3 regions of the Kitasatospora sp. NPDC127035 genome follow, and region 1 is predicted to be linked to each of the others. Evidence: riboswitches for the same ligand, from Rfam matches in the RefSeq annotation. Region 1 holds a riboswitch; each other region holds the start of a gene.
The links. A riboswitch is a leader RNA that binds a small molecule or an ion and turns the genes downstream of it on or off. The one in region 1 is predicted to bind cobalamin.
Positions count from the first base shown of each region.

Region 2: it holds a riboswitch for cobalamin, as region 1 does, so the genes downstream of both, ACFWIC_RS29740 (HoxN/HupN/NixA family nickel/cobalt transporter) here and ACFWIC_RS13005 (ribonucleoside-diphosphate reductase subunit alpha) in region 1, are expected to answer to the same signal.
Region 3: it holds a riboswitch for cobalamin, as region 1 does, so the genes downstream of both, metE (5-methyltetrahydropteroyltriglutamate--homocysteine S-methyltransferase) here and ACFWIC_RS13005 (ribonucleoside-diphosphate reductase subunit alpha) in region 1, are expected to answer to the same signal.

Region 1 covers NZ_JBHXDN010000015.1:15,466-17,719, forward strand. The annotation lists gene ACFWIC_RS13005 (ribonucleoside-diphosphate reductase subunit alpha) at 1-1,023, opposite strand, end outside; cobalamin riboswitch at 1,208-1,350, opposite strand; gene ACFWIC_RS13010 (hypothetical protein) at 1,857-2,254, shown strand, end outside.
Region 2 covers NZ_JBHXDN010000055.1:10,199-12,452, forward strand. The annotation lists gene ACFWIC_RS29735 (aminopeptidase P family protein) at 1-68, opposite strand, end outside; gene ACFWIC_RS29740 (HoxN/HupN/NixA family nickel/cobalt transporter) at 188-1,348, opposite strand; cobalamin riboswitch at 1,380-1,571, opposite strand; gene ACFWIC_RS29745 (metalloregulator ArsR/SmtB family transcription factor) at 1,653-2,072, shown strand; gene ACFWIC_RS29750 (DNA-formamidopyrimidine glycosylase family protein) at 2,190-2,254, opposite strand, start outside.
Region 3 covers NZ_JBHXDN010000030.1:65,340-67,593, forward strand. The annotation lists gene ACFWIC_RS21330 (adenosylcobinamide amidohydrolase) at 1-701, shown strand, start outside; cobalamin riboswitch at 865-1,085, shown strand; gene metE (5-methyltetrahydropteroyltriglutamate--homocysteine S-methyltransferase) at 1,246-2,254, shown strand, end outside.

The DNA of each region.
Region 1 (2,254 bases):
CATGAACTCGTCGGGGATCCAGTGCGCGAGGTTGAGGTTGTGGGTGCGGCGCGCCTCCTCACCGGTGTTGTCGCGGAGCTCCAGGAACTCCTCGATGTCCGCGTGCCAGGTCTCCAGGTAGACGCAGGCCGCGCCCTTGCGACGGCCGCCCTGGTTGACGGCGGCGACCGAGGAGTCGAGGGTGCGCAGGAACGGGACGATGCCGTTCGACTTGCCGTTGGTGCCCCGGATCAGCGAGCCGCGCGAGCGGATCCGCGAGTAGGAGAGGCCGATGCCGCCGGCGTGCTTGGAGAGGCGGGCGATCTGGGCGTACCGCGAGTAGATCGAGTCCAGGTTGTCCAGCGGCGAGTCCAGCAGGTAGCAGCTGGACATCTGCGGGTGCCGGGTGCCGGAGTTGAAGAGGGTCGGCGAGGAGGTCAGGTACTCCAGCCGGCTCATCAGGCGGTACAGCTCGGCCACCTCGCGCACCGACTGCTCGTTGTCGCCGACCGCCAGGCCACAGGCGACGCGGAGCAGGAAGTGCTGAGGGGTCTCGACGACCTTGCGGGTGATCGGGTGACGCAGCAGGTAGCGGGACTGCACGGTGCGCAGGCCGAAGTACTCGAAGCGGTCGTCGCCGGCCGGGTCGACCAGGGCGTTCAGCGCCTCGGTGTGCTTGGCGACGAACGCGGCGGTGGTGTCGCCGATCAGGCCCTCGGCGTGGCCGACGGTGATCGAGGTGGAGAAGGAGACCACGCCCTGGGTCGCCGCCTCGTCGACGATCTCCAGCGCGAGCAGCCGGGCCGCCAGCTTCGAGTACTGCGGGTCCTCGGCGATCATCGACGCGGCGGCGTCGATGGCCAGGCCGCGCAGCTCGGCGAAGTCCGAGCCGGCGTTGCGGCCGCGCAGCGCGGCGGCGGCGACGTGACCCGGGTCCACCTGGGGGAGGTCGACGCTGCGGTCGGTCAGCACGCGGAGGAGCGCGCCGCCGGGGTCGGAGACCGTACGGTCGGCGGGGGCGGAGCTGGAACCCTGGGCGGGCAGGGTGACTGAGGCAGCGGTGGTCAAGGCGCTCTCTCCTGGCGGCGATCGGCGTCGGTAGATCGGGGGGCCGGGCCGTTCGGGGCAGGGGAGGACGGCGCGGGCGCCCGTGGCGTCGCGCGGCGTGTCGTCCCCGGCCCGCCCGCGAGGCCCGGAAGGTGGTGCTCGTGCTGGGGCCTCTGCGGGGAGGCGCTCGCACACCGTCGGCAGGTACTCGGACTCGCGGGCTCCCATGGGGAGACGGCCGCTCACCGCTGCGGGGCAGTCCCGGACTTGCACCGGGTTCCCCTGCGTCGACAGCAGGGTCGAGCATACATCTAGTGGTGCTCTCTCGATGCGACACCACATGTTGTGCAGCGCGGCGTGTTGGCGCGATGACCGCTGGTACCGGGGCGGGAGCCGGGAAGGGGCGCGGGCCGGGGTTCCGGACGCCCCGGGGCTTGTCAGGATTCGGAAACGGAATGGTGACCGGGGCGGTCGCCGGTCAGGGCCATGCCCTACGATCTCGCCTCATGAGCGACGGAACGGGCGTGCCCGGGGAGTGGTCTGGACAGCCCGCTTCGCCGGGGGAGCAGCCGGCCCCTCCCGCCGGTGCGGGGGGCGCACAGAACCAGCAGCCGGGTGGACCCGGACCGGTGCCGCCGGGGCAGCAGCCCTCCGGCGGCCAGGCCGTGCCGCCGGCACCGGGCGGCTTCGGACCGCCTCCGGCGTCGTACGGACCGCCCGCGCCGCCGCCGGCCCGGCCGCCGGCGCCCGCGGCGCCGCAGCCGCCGCAGTCGATCCAGGTGCCGCCGCCCGTTCAGCCGCCTGTTCAGCCGCCCGCGCCGCAGCCTCCGGTGCAGCCCCAGCCGGCGCCGCAGCCCCAGCCGCCGATGCCGGTGCCCTCGCACCACTGGCAGCATCCTCCGCAGCCGCAGCCGCAGCACCTACCGCCGCCGCAGCAGCCGCAGCAGACCGAGCCGGACTGGGCCGCGCTCGCCGACCGCAACGCGGCCGAGCACCGGCGCAAGACCCGGTTGAAGATCATCGGTGCGGCCGTCGCCGTCCTGATCATCGGCGGCGCCGTCGCCGGCGGCCTGCTCCTGCTGGGCAAGGACGGCGACGAGAAGCCGATCGCCGGGCCCACGTCGACCGCGACCGGGGCCACCCAGCAGCCGGCGCCGTCTCCGACCGGTTCCGCCAAGCCGACCCCGACGTCCACCCCGACGCCGACCCCCACTCCGAGCGCGACCCC
Region 2 (2,254 bases), on a different contig from region 1:
GCGTCGGCCCCGGTCGCACTGCAGTGCTCCCGCAACCGCTCCCGCCGGCCCGCGTACGCATCAGACATGGGTCGAGCGTACGAACCCGCACCCCGATCCGCCCGCCGAACGCCCCCACCCGGGCACGCGGGCGGCGCCCGCCGGACCCGTGGAGGGGTCCGGCGGGCGCCGTCCGGTCCCGCGTCGGCTACGAGCCGTCGCCGGCCGGCTCGACGATCGGTCCGGCGGCCAGCACCGGCCGGACCGCCTGCGGGCTCCACTTCCGCTCGACACCCGCCAGCCGCCAGTACGCGATGGCCGCGGCCCAGACCACCACGAACAGCGCGACGATCGCGTAGCCGACGTTGTCCAGCGAGATCTCCGCGACCCAGCCGCTCACCGGGTCGGTGAGGTCGAGCTTCTCGTGCAGCACCCCGACCAGCTCGATCGTCCCGATGATGAACGCCACCGCGATCGACAGCCCGGTGATGGTCAGGTTGTAGTACACCTTCCGCACCGGGTTGGAGAACGCCCACTGGTAGGCGAAGTTCATGAACGTGCCGTCCAGCGTGTCGAACAGGCTCATCCCGGCCGCGAACAGCAGCGGCAGGCAGATGATCGCGTACCAGGGCAGGCCGGAGGCGGCGCCGGAGCCGGCCATCACCATCAGCGACACCTCGGTCGCGGTGTCGAAGCCCAGGCCCAGCACCATGCCGACCGGGAACATCTGCCCCGGCCGGGTGATCGAACGGGTCGCCCGGTTGAGCACCCGGGCCAGGAGGCCCCGCGCGTTCAGGTGCTCCTCCAGCTCGGCCTCGTCGTACCGCCCGGCGCGCATCGAGCGGAACACCTTGAGGATGCCGAACAGCGCGGCCAGGTTGAGCGCGCCGATCAGGTAGAGGAAGACGCCGGAGGCCGAGGTGCCGACCACGCCCAGCCACTGGTGGGTGGTGGACTCGTCGTCCATCAGCGTGCCGGCGAGCTGGGCGCCGCCCGCGACCAGGGCCGCCATCAGCACGACCATCGAGGAGTGCCCGAGGGCGAACCAGAAGCCCACCGAGACCGGCCGCTTGCCGTCCGCCATGAGCTTGCGGGTGGTGTTGTCGATCACCGCGATGTGGTCGGCGTCGAAGGCGTGCCGCATACCGAGGGTGTAGGCGGTGATGCCCAGGCCCACACCGAAGACCTGGGTTCCGACCTCGTACTTCTCCGGCGCGACCAGGAAGATCAGGGTGCCGAAGGCCACCACGTGCATGGCCAGGATCACGCCCATCAGGCCGGCCGTGCGGAGGGTGTCCGCCCGTCTCCAGCGGAAGGTCGGCAGGGCGGCGGACACTGCGGGATCGGCGGCGGTCTCGGGCAGGGTCATCGTGGGATCACGCTCCAGCACCTCGTGGAAATACCTCGTGAGATGCCGTGGCCGGTCTCCTGGCTTACGGGCTTCCGTACCCGCCTTCCCAGGTGCGCGAGGCACCCAGTGGCGTCGTGGGCACGGACGACTCCCCCGATCACAGTGGCGAGGGCCGCTCCGGACTGGGACCCCTGGGGGTCCTCCACCGGTCTTCCCGAGCACCACGGCGGGGATCAACGTAGAGGTCCCCGAACACCCGTGCAAGGCTGCGCACCTGCGCAGGTGTCAAGGATCACAGGTCGCCGGCTGCAAGAATGCGGGCATGCATCTCGTACCGGCCGACCGCGCGGGCCATCGCACCATCGACGGACACCGGGTCTGCGAGGCGATCGCGGCGATCGGCGACACCGGCCACGTCCGCGCCTGGGCCGAGCGGTTCTCCCTGCTCGCCGACCCCGGGCGGCTCTCCCTGCTGCTCGCCCTGCACCGGGCCGGTCCCCTGGCCGTCAGCGACCTGGCGGTCGCCACCGGCATGCGCGACCCGGCCGTCTCGCAGGCACTGCGCCTGCTGCGCACCGCCGCCGTGGTGGCCGGGGAGAAGGACGGACGTGTGGTGCGCTACCGGCTTGTGGACGAGGCCATGCGCCCCCTGCTCGACGAGTGCGCCGGTGACGAGCACGTCGAGTTCCCCGACCAGCCGGCCGACGGGGTGGAGCCCGGGAGCGCCGCCGCGGCCGGCTGACCGACCGGCCGGGCAGGGGGGCAACCCCGGGTCCGCACCCCGGGCGACGGCAGAGCGGCACCCCGGTCGGCTGCCGGGCGGCTCCGCCCCGGAGCCCCCGTCAGCTGCCCGGAACGGCTACGCCCGCTGGCAGGACGGGCACCAGAAGAGGTTCCGCGCCGCGTGCTCCTCGGTCCGGACGT
Region 3 (2,254 bases), on a different contig from region 1:
AGGACGGTGAGTGCCGCCATCTCCTGGTGTGGCGGGCCGGACCCGGCTGGCGGATGCTCAGCAGCGCCGTGCTGGGCGGCGGCCTGGGCGAGCGGGAGTGGCTGGTCAACGCCCAGGTCCGGGCCGGGTACGGCAGGACGGACCCGGACCGGCACCTGGCCGAGCTGGCGGAGGACCTGGGGCTGCGGGGTCCGGGCGTCGGGCTGATGACCGCCGCCCGGGTGGACGCCTTCACCTGGGCCCGCGACCACGGCGTCACCGCGGTGGTGACGACCGGAATCGGCGTGCCGACCTGGGCGTCGGCGCCCGCCGACGGCGCCGCGCCCGGCGACGCGCTCGTTCCCGGCACGATCAACATCGTGGTCGTCGTTCCGGTGGCCCTCTCGGACGCGGCCGCCGTCAACCTCGTGGCCACCGTGACGGAGGCCAAGGTCCAGGCGCTGCTCGAAGCCGGGTACGACTGCTCGGGGACGCCGTCGGACGCGGTCTGCGTGGCGGTGCGGCGGACCGGTCCCGGCCGGGAGGCGGAGCCGTTCGGCGGCCCCCGGTCCCGCTGGGGATCCCGCGCCGCCCGCGCCGTCCACGCGGCCGTCGTGCTGGGCGCCGAGCGCGACCGGGCCGGCCGCGTCCGGGGACCCGTGCCCGGTCACCTGCGGTCCACGCCCGGGTGCGGTCGGACCTTCGTGCTCTCCGACGAGTAGCGGCACGGCCGGGGCGCGGGGTTCCGGGACGGCGGGCCGGCACCCGCACCGGCCGGTCCTGTCCTGTCCCGTCCGGCCCTCCGCCGCCCGTCCGGGGCCCTGGCGGCGTCTCAGGATGTGGACGTCCAGGTGTCCTTGTGTTCTCCCGGTACCGGATTCGCCCTAAGCTGGGCGGGCAGCTGGTTCGCCCTGCCCACCAGGCAGGCGCGTCGTAAGAGGGAACCCGGTGGGAATCCGGGACTGCCCCGCAGCGGTGAGTGGGAACGACCGCCGTCATACGCACTGGGCCCGGTCGGGTCTGGGAAGCGACGGCCAGTAGGTGTCCGCCCTTTCGGGCGGGCGTGTCCACGAGTCCGAAGACCTGCCCGTTGCCCGCACGCGACCCGTTCGCGCGCGGACATCCCGGTGACCTCGTGGGCGGGTCGGCGTACATACCAGGCGGATCCGGCGCTTCTCGTGCGCACGCGGTCCCGCCCGGTTCGTCACCCCTTCGCGCCTCCGTCCCGTCACCGGGGCCACAGACAGGCTCGCGAAGGAGAGTCCCTTGACAGCGAAGTCCGCAGCCGCGGCAACCCTGGCCACCGTGTACGGATACCCCCGCCAGGGCGGTGGCCGTGAGCTCAAGAAGGCGATCGAGGGGTACTGGAAGGGCGCCGTGAGCGCCGACGCCCTGCTGGCCACCGCCGCCGACCTGCGTCTGGAGAACTGGAGCAGGCTCGCCGGGGCGGGCGTCCAGGAGGTGCCCACCGGCGACTTCTCGCTCTACGACCACGTGCTGGACACCACGGTCGCCGTCGGCGCGATCCCGCCGCGTCACCGGGCGGCGGTCGAGGCCGACCCGCTGGACGGCTACTTCGCCATGGCGCGCGGCACCCAGGACGTCGCGCCGCTGGAGATGACCAAGTGGTTCGACACCAACTACCACTACCTGGTGCCCGAACTCGGCCCCGACACCGTCTTCACCGCGAACTCCGCCAAGGCGGTCGCGGAGTTGCGCGAGGCCCTGGACCTCGGCCACAGCGCCCGTCCGGTGCTGGTCGGCCCGGTCACGTACCTGCTCCTCGCCAAGCCCGCCCCGGGCGTCCCCGAGGACTTCCAGCCGCTCACCCTGCTCGACCGGCTGCTGCCCGTCTACGCCGCCCTCCTCGCCGACCTGCACGAGGCCGGCGCCGCCTGGGTCCAGCTGGACGAGCCGGCGCTCGTCCAGGACCGCACCCCCGCGGAACTGAACGCCGCCGCGCGCGCCTACCGCGACCTCGGTGCCCTCGCCGACCGGCCCAAGCTGCTGGTCGCGAGCTACTTCGACCGCCTGGGCGCCGCGCTGCCCGTGTTGGCCAGGGCCCCGATCGACGGCCTCGCCCTGGACTTCACCGGCCCGGCCGCCGCCAACCTGGGCGACCTGGCCGCCGCGGGCGGTCTGCCGGGCAAGCGGCTGGTCGCCGGTGTGGTGGACGGCCGCAACATCTGGATCAACGACCTGGAGAAGTCGCTCTCCACCCTGGCCACCCTGCTCGGGCTGGCCGGCACCGTCGACGTGGCCCCGTCGTGCTCGC